3 regions of the Rahnella sp. CFA14(1/10) genome follow, and region 1 is predicted to be linked to each of the others. Evidence: predicted binding sites of a transcription regulator. Region 1 holds the regulator's gene; each other region holds the start of a gene.
What was found. Region 1 encodes CRP, which controls carbon source genes, mostly activating them, when cyclic AMP is high. Its sites were predicted from a motif close to ATGTGANNNNNNTCACAT; they were not measured.
Positions count from the first base shown of each region.

Region 2: EVX52_RS15420 (YjcB family protein) is a predicted target of CRP. The motif match lies at 4,008-4,025, and genes of this name have one in related genera.
Region 3: cdd (cytidine deaminase) is a predicted target of CRP. The motif match lies at 3,297-3,314, and genes of this name have one in related genera.

Region 1 is NZ_SEWS01000006.1:12,151-18,717, reverse strand. It holds gene EVX52_RS13090 (YccS/YhfK family putative transporter) at 1-1,637, opposite strand, end outside; gene crp (cAMP-activated global transcriptional regulator CRP) at 1,699-2,331, opposite strand; gene EVX52_RS13080 (OsmC family protein) at 2,694-3,101, shown strand; gene EVX52_RS13075 (phosphoribulokinase) at 3,105-3,974, opposite strand; gene EVX52_RS13070 (YheU family protein) at 4,126-4,371, opposite strand; gene EVX52_RS13065 (hydrolase) at 4,368-5,363, opposite strand; gene EVX52_RS13060 (LysE family translocator) at 5,464-6,066, shown strand; gene EVX52_RS13055 (ABC transporter ATP-binding protein) at 6,121-6,567, opposite strand, start outside.
Region 2 is NZ_SEWS01000007.1:162,431-168,997, forward strand. It holds gene malP (maltodextrin phosphorylase) at 1-833, opposite strand, end outside; gene malT (HTH-type transcriptional regulator MalT) at 1,157-3,883, shown strand; gene EVX52_RS15420 (YjcB family protein) at 4,136-4,420, shown strand; gene bglX (beta-glucosidase BglX) at 4,801-6,567, shown strand, end outside.
Region 3 is NZ_SEWS01000004.1:305,874-312,440, reverse strand. It holds gene sanA (outer membrane permeability protein SanA) at 1-268, opposite strand, end outside; gene EVX52_RS10390 (NAD-dependent malic enzyme) at 497-2,194, opposite strand; gene cdd (cytidine deaminase) at 2,353-3,237, opposite strand; gene EVX52_RS10380 (arginine ABC transporter substrate-binding protein) at 3,412-4,146, opposite strand; gene artM (arginine ABC transporter permease ArtM) at 4,377-5,045, opposite strand; gene artQ (arginine ABC transporter permease ArtQ) at 5,045-5,761, opposite strand; gene artJ (arginine ABC transporter substrate-binding protein) at 5,774-6,505, opposite strand; gene artP (arginine ABC transporter ATP-binding protein ArtP) at 6,553-6,567, opposite strand, start outside.

The sequences.
Region 1 (6,567 bases):
TACGCCAGTTTTGCGGTGTCGGGGTTTTCCTCAAGCAGCAGACGGATAGCGTCCTGATACGTTTCCAGCGCCTGATGCGCGTTCTGGCGCAGCAAACCGCTTTGCCATTGCGGCCATAGCCAGAGGGTGCCACCGAAGGCCAGCGCACAGCCGAGCAGCGTATCGACCAGTCGTGGTATCAGAAAATGCACACCGTTCATCGCCAGTAGTTGCAGGGTATACACTGCCGTCACCGTCATGCCGACCATCGCCAGCCCGTAATTTTTGCGTAAAACCGTATAGGACAACAAGGTGATCAGCAGCATGCACAGCAGCGTGGTGCTTTCCGGTAGCGCCAGTTTTAACAATCCTGAAGCAATCAGCAAACCTGCCAGCGTACCGAGCGCACGGTGCTGGATCCTGACCCGAGTGGCGTTATAGCCGTTCTGGCTGACCAGCATGATAGTCAGCAAAATCCAGTACGGTTTGGGCAAATTGAAGAACAGCCCCAGGCTGCTGCCAATCGCCAAAATAATGCCCAGACGCGCGGCATTACGCAGGGCCACGGATTTGAAAGAAAGATAGCTTTTTAGCGCAGTCCAGAAGGGCAGCCGTGGCTGGGTGCTCATCAGATCGCGCCGGTATAACGGGCGCTGGGTCCGCAGCAGGCGCGCAATGCGGCTGAAATGGTAATAACAAAACTGGCCAACCGGATTGTCCGGGTTACGCGCGGCGATTTTCTCCAGCGCAGCCAGCTCATTGGCCATGGTAAAGCGCTCAGATAAACGGTGATAAAGAATATCGCCGGCAATCACCCGAAGACGGGTGGAAATCACCTGCGCATTGCGGCGGATTACCGCTTCTGCATGGCTTTCCTCAACCAGTTTCTGTACTTCCTCCGGCTGATGCAGGCTGACGGTAATGTGCTCCTGCAAATCGAGAGCAACCTGAAAAAGCTGAAACAGTCGCTTATGGTGATGATGATGTCCGTGTTGTGGCAGCATGTGTAATTGCTGATAAAGCAGGGCAATCAGGTCGATAACCTGCTGCTGACGGGTAAGTAATGGCGGCAACGCCGTCTCGGGATCGGTATGTTGCGTCAGCAGACTGTACTTGGCCTCGAAATAATCCGCGAGTTGCAGATAAAGCTGGCTGAGCGTTTCGCGCATAGGCTGTTCTTGCGAAATACGAAACCACACCCAGTTAAACACCCCGTACCAGGCTGTGCCTGCTGCGAACAGCACCGGTGCCTGCCACATCGGGCGCACGCCGACCATACTCAGTGTGAAAATAGTGGCTACCAGCGCGCCGGGTAACAGGCGCGCATGTAACGGGCTGATTTCACCGGTAACGCCGAGCAATAACGCCAGCGATAGCATGATCAGCGGCAGCGGAACGTGCCAGTTTTCCAGCATCAGTTGCAGCAGAATGCTGCTCACGGCAAACAGTGAACCGCCGACGATCAGACGTTTGAAAAAGCGTTTGTGCGGGGTATCCAGACCGGCGATGTTACAGCAGGCCGGGCAGAGGGAAAACAGCAGACCCATTTGCAAGTTGCCAAACAGCCAGCAAATGCCAACAGGCAGGCACAACACCAGCGTCTGGCGCAGCGCGTAATTCACTTCAGGATGGTAAAACAGTTTTCGCCATAACGTCATGGGTAAAGCTTAGCCCATAAAAAAGGCGCGACAGTATTCTGCCGCGCCAATTTTCGAGGGATTAACGTGTGCCGTAAACGACAATCGTTTTCCCGTGTGCGGAGATCAGGCTCTGATCTTCCAGCATTTTGAGGATTCGTCCGACTGTTTCACGTGAACAACCGACGATTTGGCCAATTTCCTGACGGGTAATCTTGATTTGCATCCCGTCCGGATGGGTCATTGCATCAGGCTGTTTAGCCAGGTTGAGCAACGTTTGAGCGATACGACCGGTTACGTCGAGGAAGGCAAGGTTGCCGACTTTCTCTGACGTCACTTGCAGACGGTTGGCCATCTGCGCGGAGAGACGCATCAGAATATCCGGGTTAACCTGAATCAGCTGGCGGAACTTTTTATACGAAATTTCAGCCACTTCACAGGCAGTTTTAGCACGTACCCAGGCACTACGTTCCTGACCTTCTTCGAAGAGTCCCAGCTCACCGATGAAGTCACCTTGGTTAAGGTAGGACAGTATCATTTCCTTGCCTTCTTCATCTTTAATCAGGACAGCAACTGACCCTTTCACGATGTAGTAAAGCGTTTCGGCTTTTTCACCCTGGTGAATCAGCGTACTTTTAGAAGGATACTTATGTATATGACAGTGAGACAGGAACCATTCAAGAGTCGGGTCTGTTTGTGGCTTGCCGAGAACCATTAGCTATTATCCTCTGTTGTTATCGCTGCCCAAAATCACAGGGCTCAGAGTTCCCTGTATGGCACTTCAAATCCAAAGCGCCCTTTCAGCATATAACTCCCCAGAAATGCTGCAAGCGGATGTCGGAGTGCAACAGCCTGTTTATTGCTGTTAACACCGTGGGTTCTGTTCTTAAACCGCAAAAACCGTCACCGCAATTTACTGGAAAGTATGTTTCGGCTTTGTTTGTAGCACAGGTTTGAGATGCTGTCTTCTGTTGTCTCGCTTCAGCATGATGGCGATCGGGTTACGTTGCCAGATTTTGGTCTAAAGGGTACTCTGAGAGCAGATTTCTAAAAGTTTATTCACCGGGAGAATAGTTCATGCACGCACGTGTCAAATGGGTTGAAGGGCTGACCTTTTTAGGTGAGTCAGCGTCGGGTCATCAGATTTCAATGGATGGTAACGCGGGCGATAAAGCCCCAAGCCCGATGGAAATGTTACTGATGTCCGCAGGCGGCTGCAGTGCAATTGACGTGGTATCTATTTTACAGAAAGGCCGTAATGACGTGCGTGATTGTGAAGTGAAGCTGACTTCACAACGCCGCGAAGAAGCGCCGCGTCTGTTCACGCATATCAATCTGCATTTTATCGTCACCGGTAAGGATCTGACCGATAAGATTGTTGAACGTGCGGTCAGCCTTTCTGCCGAAAAATACTGTTCAGTGTCTCTGATGTTGGGTAAAGCGGCCACCATCACCCACAGCTTTGAAGTGATTGCAGCGGAATAAAGTTTACTCGATTTTCTTACCTTCCATCAGGCGCTGCACCAGTGGCGCCATGATCAGCTCCATTGCCAGCCCCATTTTCCCACCTGGTACCACCAGCGTTTTGATGTGCGAGATAAATGACCCCTGCAACATTGCCAGCAGATAGGGGAAATCGATGTCGTCCAGTCCCTGGAAATGGATCACCACAAAGCTTTCATCCAGTGACGGAATGGCTTTTGCTGCGAACGGGTTTGAGGTGTCGATAGTCGGCACACGCTGGAAGTTGATGTGGGTGCGGGAAAACTGCGGCGTAATGTAGCTGATATAATCATCCATCGAACGCACGACGGAATCCATCACTGCTTCACGTGAATGGCCACGCTCCCCGGTATCGCGCACCAGTTTCTGGATCCACTCCAGGTTAACGATAGGCACAACGCCGACCAGCAAATCGACCTGGGCGGCGACATCAATTTTGTCTGTCACTACACCGCCGTGCAGGCCTTCATAGAATAAGATATCCGTTGGTTCCGGCAACGCCTGCCATGGCGTAAACGTGCCCGGCACCTGATTATAGGGAACCGCTTCGTCATAAGTATGCAAATACTTACGTGAACGGCCGGTGCCGGTTTTGCCATATTCGATAAAGCTTTTTTCCAGCAAACCAAAGTCATTGGCTTCCGGCCCGAAATAACTGATGTGGCGCCCGAGATCGCGTGCCTTACGGATCGCCGCATCCATTTCAGGACGGGTGAAATGGTGAAAACTGTCGCCTTCCAGCTCCGCAGCGCGTAAGCCAAGCTGTTGAAATATTTTACGAAACGCCACGCTGGTGGTCGTGGTGCCTGCACCGCTCGAACCGGTAACGGCAATAACAGGATGTTTGGCTGACATAAATGCTTTTCTCCAGAAAGGGGATACAGGCTGGCGTGACGCGGTCTTTTCTGTGGTTGAAAATGTAGTGCCGTGCTGCGCATAATTAAGCCTATTGTTACCATATTTATTCGCGAAGTGACAGGTTGTCACAACCTGCTTTCGAGCGGCTCTACCCGTCCTGCGGCACTTCTTCCTGCCCGGCGCGGAACTGACCGCGTGGCATAATATTCAGCGTTTCATGCAACTCTGACCATACCAGCACAATATCACCGCTTTTCAGCTGACGTTTCACGTCATCGACTTTTTGTTCCAGCGATCTTTCCTGCTCGCCGTAATCGGTGCCTTCGCGCAATACGAAGGATTCCACCACGCTGGTGAGCAGTTCAGGATCCAGTTCCTGCCAGGGAATAATCACTCTGTTTTTTCCTTAGTCTTATTTTCTAAATAGGGGGCGATCCAGGCCGGAATGCGTTGTTCCAGCCACATTTGGGGGTTACGTAAGCTGCCGGACACAAAGCCGACATGTCCGCCATGTTCCGTTAACTGATATTCCACGCAATCCGGTAAATCTTCTGCTTTCGGGATGACGTCGGGTGTCATAAACGGATCGTCTTTGGCGTGGATAATCAGCAGGGGGGTTCTGACCTGTGCCAGTAACGGCAGACCGCTGCACCGGCGGTAATAATCCAGCGCGTCGGTAAATCCGTGCGCTTTTGAGGTAATAGCATCGTCAAATTCACGAAGACGACGCATGGCTTTCAGTTGCGCCAGCGTGACGGGCAATGTCCCAGGGTATTTTGCCAGCTTACGCGAGGCATTGCCTTTGAGCTGACCGAGCAGATAGTGCTGATAAATCCGTGATGAACCGCGTTCCAGCCGGTAAGCGCAAGGTTCCAGCATCAGCGGTGCGGAGACCACCACGGCGGCGCTCAACGTACAATTTTCGCCTTCCTGCCCGAGATAACACGTCAACATATTGCCGCCGAGTGACACACCTACCGCGCCGGTCGGGACTTCGCCATAGGTCTCATTGAGCCAGTGAATGAAAAAGCGGGCATCTTCGGTTTCACCGGAATGATAAATACGCAGCAGCTTATTAGGTTCACCGCCGCATCCGCGGAAATGCATGACCACACCAAGCCAGCCTTTGTCTTTCCACGCCTGCAATAAGCCGTGCGCATACGGGCTGTAAAAGCTGCCTTCCAGGCCGTGAAACAGGATCATGCGAGGTTTATGTCGCGCCTGTGCCGGATCTTCACTCCAGGCTAAATCCAGAAAATCGCCGTCCGGCGTATCCAGCCTTTGCCAGTGAGGTTTAAGTGTTGCATGCCGTCTTATCAGTCGCGGGAGTAGCGTCTGGATGTGCGGATTACTGGCCCCGCGTAAGGGGCGAAAGGTTTCAACCATAAGATGAATAAATTTCTCTTAAGAGGCTCTTGTGCGATCAATATCACGCTGTTAGCTTCAATGCTATCGCACATCTTTCGGGTCGGAGAACCCAAATTAAATGGAACCTGGTTTATTTTTATCGATGCTTGGATTTTTATGGGTCGCCGCCATTACCCCCGGCCCGAACAATATGTTACTCACCACGTCTGGCGCTAACTTTGGGTTCTTCCGTTCACTTTGGCTGATGGTCGGCATTATGCTTGGTATGCAAAGTATTTTGCTGCTGGTGGCCTTTGGTGTCGGCGGTCTCATCACGATTTATCCTGCGTTACACCTGTTTCTCAAAATCGCCGGTAGCCTGTATCTGCTGTGGCTGGCGTGGAAGATTGCAACGTCTGCCTATGAAAAACTGGAAACCGGTGCGCCGCCGCCAAAACCGATCCGTTTGTATCAGGGCTGGTTGCTGCAATTTCTTAATCCGAAAGCCTGGCTGATGGGACTGGGTGCGGTCGCGAGCTTCAGTCTGGCGGGCGCCGCCTATAATCCTTCGATTGCCGGTATCAGCCTTGGGATGTTCCTGGTGAACCTGGTATCGGGCATCATCTGGCTTGGCTTCGGCACGGTGATTGGTCGCCTGCTGCGCAGCAAGCGTGCGTGGTACACTTTTAACATTGCGATGGGTATTCTGACCGCCGCCTGTGTGCTGTTAATCTGGCATTAATTTACAGACCAAAAAGGAGCCATCACGGCTCCTTTCCCGTTTGTGAGCATACGATCAGCTGTCGATATCAAAAGTTTTAGACATTTCTTCCAGTTGTTCCTGGGCATCGAGCCAGGTCATTTCAGTCTCTTCCAGCGCACCTTTCACTTTGGTCTGCTGTTGCAGACACTCCGTGAGATCGGCCTTACGGCTGATGTCATAAATGGCGGAGTCGGCCAGACGGGCTTCAATTGCTGCCAGTTCGGTACCCAGTTTCTCCATCTGTGCTTCCAGCCTGGTGATTTGCTTGCGCAGTGGCTGAGTCTGGTTGCGGAAATCGGCTTCGCGACGTTTCTGATCTTTACGCGATTGCGCACTGTTAACGCCGCCGTCTTTAGCCGGTGCATCCTGCTGGCTTTCCTGACGCTGAATGTCCACCAGCCATTGCTGATAATCTTCCAGATCGCCGTCGAACTGTTCCACTTTGCCGCCGTGTACCAGATACAAATCGTCAGTAGTGGA
Region 2 (6,567 bases), on a different contig from region 1:
TATTGCTGCATCAGGCGCAGGCGTTTACCGGCGTCATGATTGTCATTCGGATAAAGCACTTTGGTGAGTTTGGCCGCATCAATGCCTTTTTGCTCGGCTTTAAGAAATTCACCGTCATTGAACAACGTCAGATCGAACGGATGTACGTCAGTGGCCTGCCACAGGCGCAGCGGTTGGGTGACACCATTTTTGTAACCGACCACCGGCAGATCCCAGGCTTCCCCCCGCAGGGTAAACGCGGGCTGCCAGCGTTGAACGCCCTTTTCGTTTTTCGTCAGTTTGCCGCCGAACGCGACATCTACAGACAGCGAGCTATTGTGGCTGAACCACGGATAGCTTTCGCGATGCCAGCTGTCCGGCGCTTCCTGTTGCTTACCTTCGCTGAACGACTGGCGGAAAAGACCATACTGATAGTTCAGACCATAGCCGGTCGCGGGTTGCCCGACGGTTGCCATAGAATCGAGGAAACAGGCAGCCAGACGGCCTAACCCGCCATTGCCGAGTGCCGGATCGGTTTCCTGCTCCAGCACATCGGCCAGTTCAACCCCCTGCTCTTTCAGCGCCTGACTGACCGTGTCATACCAGCCGAGATTGATCAGATTGTTTGCGGTCAGGCGCCCGATCAGGAACTCCATCGAGATATAGTTAACGTGGCGCTGAGGCTGTTTTGTCGCTTTTGCCGCAGGCTGCGCACTCAATTGTTCAGATAATGCGGCACTGGTAGCCTGCCACCACTGATGCGGTGTCATATCCTGTGCCTGTTGCAAACCGAACCCTTGCCACTGGCGTTTCAGCGCGGCTAAAAATTGCGTCTTATCTAAAGTCACCTGCATTTCATGCCTCTTTATCGGGGAATTTGTAGGGAAAGCCTGATGTTGATTATCACTATGCTGACGTGTGTATCGGTCAGCGGCATCATCCCGGTAAAGATTAGGCAGGGAGGAGAAACGGGGCGTAGCCGGAGGAGACGGAGGTTCAGGGCAAACGCCTGAAAATTTGTATTAAGAAGTGTGATGCAGAGCAACTTAACGGCATGTAAAAACGTAACATTCTTGCAATCAATGTTTCAAAGGAGGACTTTAGAAAAAGTGATTAATTACACGCTGTGAAATAAATAACACCCCTCTGTCCCTTTCTGTCAAAAGAATCGAAAAAAATGCTGATCCCTTCAAAATTAAGCCGCCCGGTGCGGCAGCAAAATACAGTAGTTCGGGAACGTCTGCTGACGAAGCTCTCGACTGCGCCGAATTATCGTCTGACCCTGGTCGCCAGTCCGGCGGGCTATGGGAAAACGACGCTGGTGGCGCACTGGGCAGCAGGCAAAAGCGATCTGGGCTGGTATTCTCTTGATGAAAGCGACAATCAGCCGGAGCGCTTTGCCTGCTATCTGATTGCTGCTGTGCAGCAGGCCTGCGGCGGACATTGCGTCAAAAGCGAAGCGCTGAGTCTGAAGCATCAGTACGCCAGTCTGCCGGCGCTGTTTGCCCAGCTTTTTGTGGAACTTTCCGACTGGCACAGCCCGTTGCTGCTGGTCATCGATGATTATCATCTGATTTCCAATGATGCCATTCATGAAGGGATGCGTTTTTTCCTGCGCCATCAGCCGGAAAATCTTTCACTGGTGGTGCTTTCACGCACCCTGCCGCCGCTGGGCATCGCCAATATGCGTGTACGCGAGCAACTGCTGGAGCTCAACGCTTCGCATCTGGCCTTTACGCATCCGGAAACACAGCAATTTTTCGATAACCGGCTGAAAGACCCGATTGAGCAGGCGGACAGTAGCCGGTTATGTGACGAAGTCGCAGGATGGGCCACCGCGTTGCAACTGATTGCCCTATCGGCACGGCAGTCTTCGCACTCTTCCCAGCATTCGACCCAGCAGTCCGCACGTAAGCTGGCCGGGTTGAATGCCAGCCATCTTTCTGAATATCTGGTGGATGAAGTTCTGAATCGCGTTGATGCACCGACGCGTGATTTTCTCCTGCGCTGCTCGCTGTTGCGCTCGATGAACGATGCGCTGATTGTGCGCCTGACCGGCAGTGAAAATGGTCAGCAACGTCTGGAGGAGCTGGAGCGCCAGGGGTTATTCATTAATCGCATGGATGACAGCGGCGAATGGTTTAACTTCCACCCGCTGTTTGCCACCTTCCTGCGGCAGCGCTGTCAGTGGGAACTGGCGTCTGAGCTGCCCGCTATTCATCGCGCTGCCGCCGAAGGCTGGCTGGCACAAGGTTTCCCTGCCGAAGCGATTCATCATGCGCTGGGTGCCGAAGACACTCATCTGCTGCGCGATATTCTGCTGCAACACGCCTGGGCGCTGTTTAATCAAAGCGAACTGGCGTTGCTGGAAGAATGTCTGGCCGCCCTGCCTTACGACCGGCTGATTCAGAATCCTAAGCTGGTGCTGTTACAGGCATGGCTGGCACAAAGCCAGCACCGTTATGCTGAAGTCGACGTGCTGCTGGCTCGCGCTGAAAACGAAATGAAACAGCGTAATATTGTGATGGAACAGGCGCAGGCAGCCGAGTTTGATGCGCTGCGTGCACAGGTGGCCATCAACGACGGACGACAGGATGAAGCGGAAAAACTGGCCGCTGAGGCCCTGCGTTATCTGCCTTATGAAAGCTATTACAGCCGCATTGTGGCGACATCCGTCACCGGTGAAATCCAGCACTGCAAAGGGGATCTCACCCGCGCACTGCCGCTGATGCAACAGACCGAACAAATCGCACGCCGTTACGAAGCCTATCACTACGCTTTATGGGCGCTGCTGCAACAGAGTGAGATCCTGATTGCTCAGGGTTTTTTGCAGGCCGCGTTTGAGATGCAGGATCGCGCTTTTGAACTGGTACGCGAACAGCATCTGGAACAATTGCCGATGCACGAATTTTTACTGCGTTTACGTTCACAACTTTTGTGGTCGTGGTCGCGGCTCGATGATGCGGAAGAAGCCGCGCGTGAAGGGCTTAATGTGCTGACCAACTTCCAGCCACAGCAGCAGTTGCAATGTCTGGCGATGCTGGCGAAATGTTCGCTGGCACGCGGCCAGCTCGACAATGCCCATCACCATTTGCAGCGCTGTGAAGCGTTGCTGAAAACGGGTCAGTATCACATCGACTGGCTGACCAATACCGATAAGCCACGTGTGATTTACTGGCAGATGATTGGCGATAAAAACGCGGCACGTCAGTGGCTGCAACAGGCGCGTAAACCGGATATGGCGGATAACCATTTTCAGCAAGGTCAGTGGCGCAACATCGCCCGTGTACAAATTTTGCTGGAAAAGTTTGATGAAGCAGAAGTGGTGCTGGATGAACTGAATCTGAATGCCCGGCAGCTGCGCCTGACCAGCGATCTCAACCGCAATTTACTGCTGAGTAACTTACTTTACTGGCAAACCGGGCGCAGAAGTGACGCCCAAAAGGTATTGATCGAAGCGCTGTCACTGGCGAACCGCACCGGTTTTATCAGCCATTTCGTCATTGAAGGGGAAATGATGGCGCAACAACTGCGCCAGCTGATCCAGCTTAATCTGTTGCCGGAGCTGGAACAGCGTCGCGCCCAACAGATTTTGCGCGAAATTAACCAGCATCACCGCCATAAGTTTGCCCATTTCGACGAAGGCTTTGTGAACAAACTACTGACCCATCCGCAGGTGCCGGAACTTATCCGCACCAGCCCGCTGACTCAGCGCGAATGGCAGGTTCTGGGGCTGATTTACTCCGGCTACAGTAATGACCAGATTGCCGGTGAGCTGGATGTAGCCTCGACGACGATCAAAACGCATATCCGTAATCTCTACCAGAAACTGGGCGTCGCACACCGGCAGGAAGCGGTACAGCAGGCTCAGCATCTGTTACAAGTCATGGGCTACGGCGCGTAATTATCCCGTCGGCAGACATCGCGATTTAGCCGCTTTCATAACACATCATCAAAATAAGTTGATGTGTTATGCCTATTTTTCATTAGCGCACATTTTTTACTCAAAAATAAAATCCGGTGATATAATGTGACCGTCGTCACATAATTGTAATTCACCATTTCTTCAGTAAAGCCCATTGCCCGCCTGTTGTAGCAGTCCTCCGGCTGTTTTTTGGCTTCGTGCAAGCGGCTGTAGTGAGTAAGGATTTTATCGATGGGTACATTAACTGCCGGGATTTTAATGATGCGCTGGGAATTGCTGAGCGCCTTTTTGATGTTCTGCACCAGCCAGCTTAATATTGTTTGTCGCCAGTCCAGCCGCAATACCATGGCATTCGTTTGCAGCGGTATCGGTCTGACCGTGACCTGTTTTTTTGTCATGAGCCTGATGGGCATGAGCTACAACGCCGTTGCCATCGCGCAGTTCTGGGCAAACACCAAAGACGTTTTCTTTGATGTCATGAGTAAAACCCCGACCGATATGTCTTACTACTATTAGTCTGATGTCCTTAGCGGATATTCCTGAATATTAAAGGGCAGAGCCGTATGTGCTGCCCTTTTGTATTATCCACGCGCTTCCCCCGCCAGACTTTTGATGCTTATTTGTTCAGCCAGATGTCATGTAATCCTAAATATAAAAATTTGCGTGATGCATCAAAGGTCTTTTTGTATCTATCATTCTGATTACCTGTAAATTGCGGGATGTCCCGAAAGGTAAAAAGATATTGTGTTGGCGTCTAAACTATTCATTGCTAATAGTTGAACGGACGTATTAGATTCTCACTCTATACTTTTCTTAGAATGATCATTGCTTTGTTTGCTTCAGGCTGCTGAATTTTCTCTGATTTAGCTCCCCTGTTTATGGCTGAAGGAATTCCGATGAATACGCATCACATGCTTGGCGCGTTAGTGTTACTGGTAAGTTCTGCTTCTTCTCTCGCCGTTGAAACAACGGGCATACCTCAGGATCAGGTGAAAGAACGCAACGCGTTCATTGCTGACCTGATGAAAAAAATGACCCTTGATGAAAAAATCGGTCAGCTGAATCTGGTCACTGTGGGGCCTGAGTACCAAAAAGAAGCGATTATGGCTGACATCCGCGCCGGTAAAGTCGGTGGCGTGTTTAATACTGTAACGAAACCTGATATTCGCCGTATGCAGGATCAGGTGCAGTACAGCCGCCTGAAAATCCCACCGTTTTATGCCTATGATGTGGTGCATGGTCAGCGCACCATTTTTCCTATCAGCCTCGGTCTGGCGGCGAGTTGGGACATGCAGGCAGTTGCCACCAGCGCACGCATTTCGGCACTGGAAACGGCAGCCGATGGCCTGAACATGACGTTCTCACCGATGGTCGATATTACCCGTGATCCGCGCTGGGGGCGTGTCTCAGAAGGTTTCGGCGAAGATACCTATCTGACCTCGCGCCTCGCGCATGAAATGGTTACCGGTTATCAGGGCAAAGATCCGTCTGCTCCTGATGCCGTCATGGCAAACGTCAAGCACTATGCGTTGTACGGTGCTGTCGAAGGCGGTCGTGAATACAACACCGTCGATATGAGCCTGACCCGCATGTTCAATGATTACATGCCGCCGTATAAAGCGGCAGTGGATGCCGGTGCCGGCGGTGTAATGGTGGCGCTCAACAGCGTTAACGGCATTCCCGCCACCTCGAATACCTGGTTACTGAAAGATATTCTGCGCGACGACTGGCAGTTCAGGGGCCTGACCGTCAGTGATCACGGGGCTATTGGCGGGCTGGTCAAACACGGCGTGGCCGAAGATGATCGTCAGGCTGCCGCGATGGCGCTGAAAGCCGGTGTCGATATGGACATGGCCGACAATATGTACGGTAAATACCTGAAAGGCTTACTCGCCGACGGTCTGGTCAGCCAAAAAGATATTGATCGCGCCGTTCGCGATGTTCTGGCCGCAAAATGGGATATGGGGCTGTTTGTCGATGAATATCGTCATTTAGGCCCGCAGTCGAGCGACCCGGCGGACACCAATGCCGAGAGCCGTCTGCATCGCCAGGAGGCACGCGAAGTGGCGCGAACGTCGCTGGTACTGCTGAAAAATAACAATCAAACGTTGCCGTTACAGAAAAAAGGCACGATTGCCGTCGTTGGCGCCCTGGCTGACAGCAAACGTGACGTAATGGGCAGCTGGTCTGCAGCCGGTAAAGCGGCGCAGGCTGTGACGGTATTGCAAGGCATGAAAGATGTACTCGGCGATAAAGGCACCATCCTGTATGCCCGGGGAGCCAACGTCACTAACGATCAGGCTATGGTCGATTTTCTGAACTCTTACGAGAAACAGGTAATCAACGATCCGCGCAAACCGCAGGATATGATTGACGAAGCGGTGAAAACGGCCGAAAAAGCTGACGTTGTGGTCGCCGTCGTCGGTGAAGCACAAGGCATGGCACACGAAGCGTCCAGTCGTTCAGATATCAACATTCCTCAAAGCCAGCGGGACCTGCTCAAGGCATTGAAAGCCACCGGTAAGCCGCTGGTTATCGTGTTAATGAATGGCCGCCCTCTGACCCTGACGTGGGAAAACGAAATTTCTGACGCTATGCTGGAAACCTGGTTCAGCGGCACCGAAGGGGGACATGCGATTGCCGACGTTCTGTTTGGTGATTAC
Region 3 (6,567 bases), on a different contig from region 1:
CACCGCTCAGCAGCAGATATTTTACCTTGCCGCTGTTGTACGCGTTAATCGCGCCCTGGATGCGGTACAGATAATACTGATTGATGACTCCGGTCCGGTAATACTTCGCCGTTCCGAGCACCACGCCAACCTGACGGTGTGGCAGGGTCTGGACCTCATCATAAATATAGGGCTGGGTACGTAAACTGATCCACTGATCAAGCCCAATAGCGACAGCCAGCATCAGAATCATGATGCCGAAAACGCCAGCTATAAGTCGCTTAATCATAGGTATCCCTGTTATGACCAGATGGAAATCGGATCCAAGGCTACTTTACCTCTTCGGGCTTCGCAATACGTGGGACTCCGCATCCACAGGCTTCGCAGGTTTTTTCAGCATTTTTCAGTAAATTACTTCTTAATCTGCGCGACGTACTGCAATTTGGACGAAAAAAAAGACCAACGCACCAAGCATTGGTCTGGATCATGGTCTCTGAACTCTTTTGCTACAGCGGGATCAGAAAGACGTACGTTTATAACTCCGGTACTGCGGTGCCCAGAAGTTGTGCTCGATGGCTTTCGACAGCGAATCTTCTGACGTGACCATCGCCACGCCCTGCAATTGGGCGGCTTTACCGACGGCCATCGCGATGCATTTAGATACACCCTGAATATCATCAACGTCCGGCAGCAACGAACCTGTGCCTTCAGTGGCCAGCGGCGAACACTCTGCCAGCGTCCGGCTGGCAGCCATCAGCATACCGTCAGTAACGCGGGTGGCACCCGAGGCAATCACACCCAGCCCGATACCCGGGAAGATAAAGGAGTTGTTACATTGTGCGATAGGGTAAAGCTTGCCTTTGTGACTCACGGGAGCAAACGGGCTGCCGGTGGCGACCAGCGCGGCGCCGTCGGTCCAGTTCAGAATATCAGCCGGTGTGGCTTCAACGCGGGATGTCGGATTACTGAGCGGCAACACCACCGGACGGGCGCAGTGTTTGTGCATCTCACGAATGATTTCTTCGGTGAACAGGCCTGGCTGGCCGGAAACCCCGATCAGTACCGTTGGCTTGGCGTTACGCACCACATCAAGCAGGGAGACACTGTCGCTTTCCATGCCCCAGCTGGCCAGCGCGCTGCTTTTTTGTACCAGTTTACTCTGGAAATCCAGCAGGTTAGGCAGTTTGTCGGTCAGTAAGCCAAAGCGGTCGACCATAAAGACCTTTGCACGGGCTTCTTCTTCGCTCAGACCTTCAGATTTCATCTGCGCAACGATTTGTTCTGCGATACCACAACCGGCAGAGCCAGCGCCGAGGAAGGTGACGGTCTGATCGCTCAGTTTGCCACCGGCGGCTTTACTGGCGGCGATCAGGCTGCCCAAGGCCACGGAAGCTGTGCCCTGAATATCGTCGTTAAAGCAGCACAGCTCATCACGGTAGCGTTCGAGGATCGGCATGGCATTTTTCTGTGCGAAATCTTCAAACTGCAACAGCACGTTCGGCCAGCGGATTTTTACCGCCTGGATGAACTGATCAACGAACGCTTCATATTCTTCGCCGGTAATGCGCGGATGACGCCAGCCCATGTACAGCGGGTCATTCAGTAATTGCGGATTGTTAGTGCCGGCGTCGAGTACCACCGGCAAGGTATACGCCGGGCTGATGCCACCACAGGCGGTGTACAGAGAAAGCTTACCGATAGGAATGCCCATGCCGCCGATACCCTGGTCACCCAGGCCGAGAATGCGTTCGCCATCGGTCACCACCACAACTTTAACGTGTTGCTTGGTGGCGTTTTGCAGCATGTCGTCGATGTGGGCGCGGTTCGGATAAGAGATAAACAGGCCACGGGCGCGGCGGTAAATATCGGAAAAGTGCTCACAGGCTTCGCCGACCGTCGGTGTATAAATCACCGGCATCATTTCGCTGAGATGACTGTCCAGCAGACGGTAAAACAACGTCTCATTGGTGTCCTGAATATTTCTCAGATAGATGTGTTTATCAATATCGGTTTTGAAATTCTGAAACTGGCGGTAGGCACGGTCAGCCTGTTCTTCGATGGTCTCTACTGCTTCAGGCAGCAAACCATGAAGGTTAAAGTTACTGCGCTCTTCTTCAGTAAAAGCGCTGCCTTTATTCAGTAACGGAAACTCTAACAGGATCGGGCCAGCGTGAGGAATGTACAGGGGGCGTTTACTTTCGTATTCAAGTTCCATCGTTTTACTCTTCCGGTTGTCAGAATGTTGTTTTTTATATTTCGGAGCGGTGAGGGTAACAGAGAGGAAATAAGTATTACAAATGACAAATGTAATGAAAATGTTATGTAACTAAAGACTCCGGAAACGGAGCCTTTAGTGTTAACCGGCTCACATTATCAGCAGGTCAGCGTGGTGATATCTTCGCAGCCCAGCGCTGTTAAGGTGGCACGCGTAGCATCGTTTTGAGTGATCAACGCTTCTTTTTGTTCAACCAGTATTGCCCGGCGAACGTTGTGGCAATCTTCCCCTGACATATTCAGCAGGATTAACGCGGCTTGCAACGGAGGAAGGCCCGGGTTGAACGCGGCATTTTCGGCATAACGTCCCCCGAACTGCTTACCGTTGTGCGTTTCCAGCGCCACACCGCTGTGTGACTTACTGTAAGGTGCATGACTTTGATTGCAGGCATCCAGCGCAATAAGTGCCAGGGAGTCAGCATCTTTCAGTGTATAACCGTGGTTTACCTGGTCCATCAGCAGGGTCGTGATGTCCAGATCTTTCGGGCCAAAGGAGTGCGGCAAATAATCGCCAAGTGTTGCCACATCACGATCGGGCAGATGAATATCCAGTGCCGTGCCGCTGGCCAGCTCATTCATAAACTGGCGGCAATGGCCGCAGGGGGTGTAATTCACGGTAATCGACACCAGACGGGTTTCACCGCGCAACCAGGCGTGGGTTACCGCTGACTGTTCTGCATGCACTGTCTGTTGCATGGGGGCACCGGCAAACTCCATATTGGCACCGAAATACAGGTTACCCGACGTGCCGCGCGCCACTGCGCCCACATTAAAATGAGAGATAGGTGTAACGGAGCAGGCCGCGGCCAGAGGCAACAGAGCAAATGCCAGCGCGCCATCGTCCAGCCCGGTCGCCTGTTTTATCTGCGCAACGTCAGCCGCAGTGAGCATTGCCGGGAAGTCATCATGTCGCAGAAACGGCTCAAGGGCGGAGGATAAATTTTCAGGGAGTGCCGCAAAGGCGGTGTGAAAACGTGCGTGCATAAACATTCGATCTCGCAGTGATTACGGTTGAACAGTGTAAAAGTCATTCCATGAATGTAGTGTGACGAATATCACTTTTTAGATGTAATAAGTTCTGCTTCGTTGCATATTTGGGAGATATTACGCATAACAGCCGCCTTTTCAGACGACTGTTAAAAGAGATTTAAGCGGGAATCAGTGAGCCGGGAACCACTTGTCATTGATCTTTTGGAATTCGCCGTTGGCTTTAATTTCTTCAAGTGCCGTGTTTAGCTTCGCCAGCAGTGCCTGATTATCAGGGCGCACTGCCATACCAACGCCGGTACCAAAGTATTGCGGATCTTTAATCAGTTCACCGACTTCACCCAGGTTCGGATTGGATTTCAGCCAGCCGTTCAGGACCGCGGTATCCCCTAACAGTCCGTCCAGACGACCACTCTTGAGATCCAGAATCGCGTTCTGATAGCTGTCGTAGCCGACCGTGGTGATTTCAGGATGCTTTTCCATCAGGTATTTCTGGTGTGTGGTGCCATTCTCCAGGCCGACGCGTTTACCTTTCAGGTCTGCAACAGAAGCGAACTTGCCTTTCGGCCCGATGATCATCGCGGTGTTGGCATAGTAAGGCTGGGTGAACGTCACCTGTTTGCTGCGCTCTTCGGTGATATCCATACCGGAAATAATCACATCGAAACGACGGAATTTCAGTGCCGGGATCAGACCATCAAACGGCTGATTGGTGAAAGTACAGGTTTCCTGCATTTGCTTGCACAGCGCTTTCGCCAGATCGATATCAAAACCAATAATCTGGTTATCAGCTCCGATCGATTCAAACGGCGGATACGTGGCGGAAGTGCCGAAACGAAGAGTATCAGCGCCGGTGGCAGCAAAAGCACTGGCAGACAAGAGGGCAGCGAGGATCAGCTTTTTCATGCAATACGTTCCTGTTTAAAAAATGACATTCCCTTCTTGGTACAGTTTACTGATTTTATTACTCTAATCTGGCAACTGGCAGGAAGTGAGACCGTCTGATAAAGTGCCACTAAATGAATTTATATGCAATAAAATTGATTAAAAAACTATAAAAATGGAATGAGGCTGGTTTTCAGACACAAAAAAGGGACGATTTCTCGTCCCTGCAGAGTGCTATCTGGCTATCAGTATCAGTTGCGACGTTCAAACGCCAGGGCGCGACGCTCAATCAGGCGCATCATCAGGGTCAGCAACCCGTTCACACAAAGATAAACCACCCCTGCGGCACCGAACACCATCACGTCATAGGTCCGCCCGTACATCAGCTGACTGTGGCCCATCACATCCATCAGCGTAATGGTGTAGGCCAGCGAGGTACTTTTAAACACCAGCACCACTTCGTTAGAATATGACGACAATGCGCGCTTAAAGGCATAAGGCAACAGAATGCGCAGGGTCTGTGGTTTAGACATGCCCAGCGCTTCGCAGGATTGCCACTGACCAGACGGAATGGCACGTACCGCACCCGTAAACAGCTGTGTGGTATACGCCGCGCTGTTCAGCGCCAGCGCAAACATCGCACAAAGCCACGGCTGCGACAGCACCTCCCATAACCAGGGAATCTCCCGGATCGACGGAAACTGACCGGGGCCGTAGTAAATCAGGAAGATTTGCACAAGCAACGGTGTACCGGTAAACAGCGTGATGTAACCTTTGACGATCTGGCTGGCAATCTGCACTTTCAGCGTCAGCATAACGGTGAAAATCATCGCCAGCAGCAGCGCCACAAGCAGCGCAGCCACGGTCAGCGTCAGGCTGGTGTGCAAACCTTTCAGAACTTCAGGTAAATATTCCCACATCAGGAAGCACTCCGTTCAAAGCGTGTGGTACGCAGTTCGATGCGTTTAATCACGAACTGGCTGAACAGGGTGACAAGCAGATAAATACACGCCGCAATCACATACCAGGTAAACGGCTCCTGCGTGCGGGTGGCAATGCTTTTGGTTTGCAGCATCAGATCATTGACGCTGATAAGCGACACCAGCGCGGTATCTTTAAGCAGAACCAGCCACTGATTACTCAGCCCCGGCAACGCATGGCGCCACATCTGCGGCATGATCAGACGGAAGAAAATCGCCGATTTTTTCATGCCCAGTACCTGACCGGATTCCCATTGTCCTTGCGGTACGGCTTTCAGTGCACCGCGCAGAGTCTGTGAAGCGTAAGCCGAATACAGCAAAGAAAGCGCGATCACCCCGCACACAAACGGGCTAACTTCGAAGTTCTCAATGGGCAGTTTGACCGGAATAGCGAACAGGCCGAGATTGATATTAAAGCCGTCAGCCAGCACCATCAGCAGTTGCGAGGAACCAAAATAGATGAACAGCACCACCAGGATTTCCGGCAGACCGCGCAGCACGGTTACCCACGCGGTGCCGAGCCAGCTAAGCGGCTTCCACGGCGCGGATTCCCAGACGGCGAAGATCATCGCCAGCACCAGGCCGAGGATCAGCGCACAAACGGCAAGGCCGACGGTCATCCCGGCGGCGCTTGCTAAAGGTTGGAATTCAGTCATTGATAGGCAAACTTATTGCTGGAACCATTTTGAATACAGCGTCTTGTAAGTGCCGTCTGCTTTCACTTTTGCCAGAGCATCATTCAGTTTAGTCAGCAATTCCGTATTGTTCTGACGAACCGCAACACCCAGGCCGGTACCGAAGTAGGTCGGGTCAGTGATTTTGTCACCCACAGCGGCCAGATTTTTGTTTTGTTTCAGCCATTCGTTCACCACGGCGGTGTCACCAAATACGGCGTCCAGACGACCATTTTTCAGATCCAGCACGGCATTCTGATAGCTGTCGTAAGGAACAGCAGTGATTTCAGGGTGCTTATCCATCAGGTATTTCTGATGAGTCGTGCCGTTTTGCATACCGACACGTTTGCCTTTGAGTGCTGCAACGTCAGTGAACTGACCAGAATGGGCGATGAAAATCGCAGAGTTGTCATAGTACGGGTTGGTGAAAGCCACTTGTTTCTGACGTTCAGGCGTGATGTCCATGCCGGAAATGACCGCGTCAAAACGGCGGAACTTCAGGCTTGGGATCAGGCTGTCGAATGCCTGATTAGTGAACGTACAGGTCGCCTGCATCTCTTTACACATGGCATTAGCCAGATCGACGTCAAAGCCCTGGATCTGATTGCTGGAGTCTACAAACTCAAACGGAGGATAAGACGCTTCCATCGCGAAACGGATGGTATCAGCAGCGCTGGCAGACAAACTGACGGTAGCCAGAACCGCGGCAATTACTAATTTTTTCATCGCAAACTCCGTAGAAACATCAATCAATATATTGATAGAAAGACCGTTTAGTGGGAAAGGTA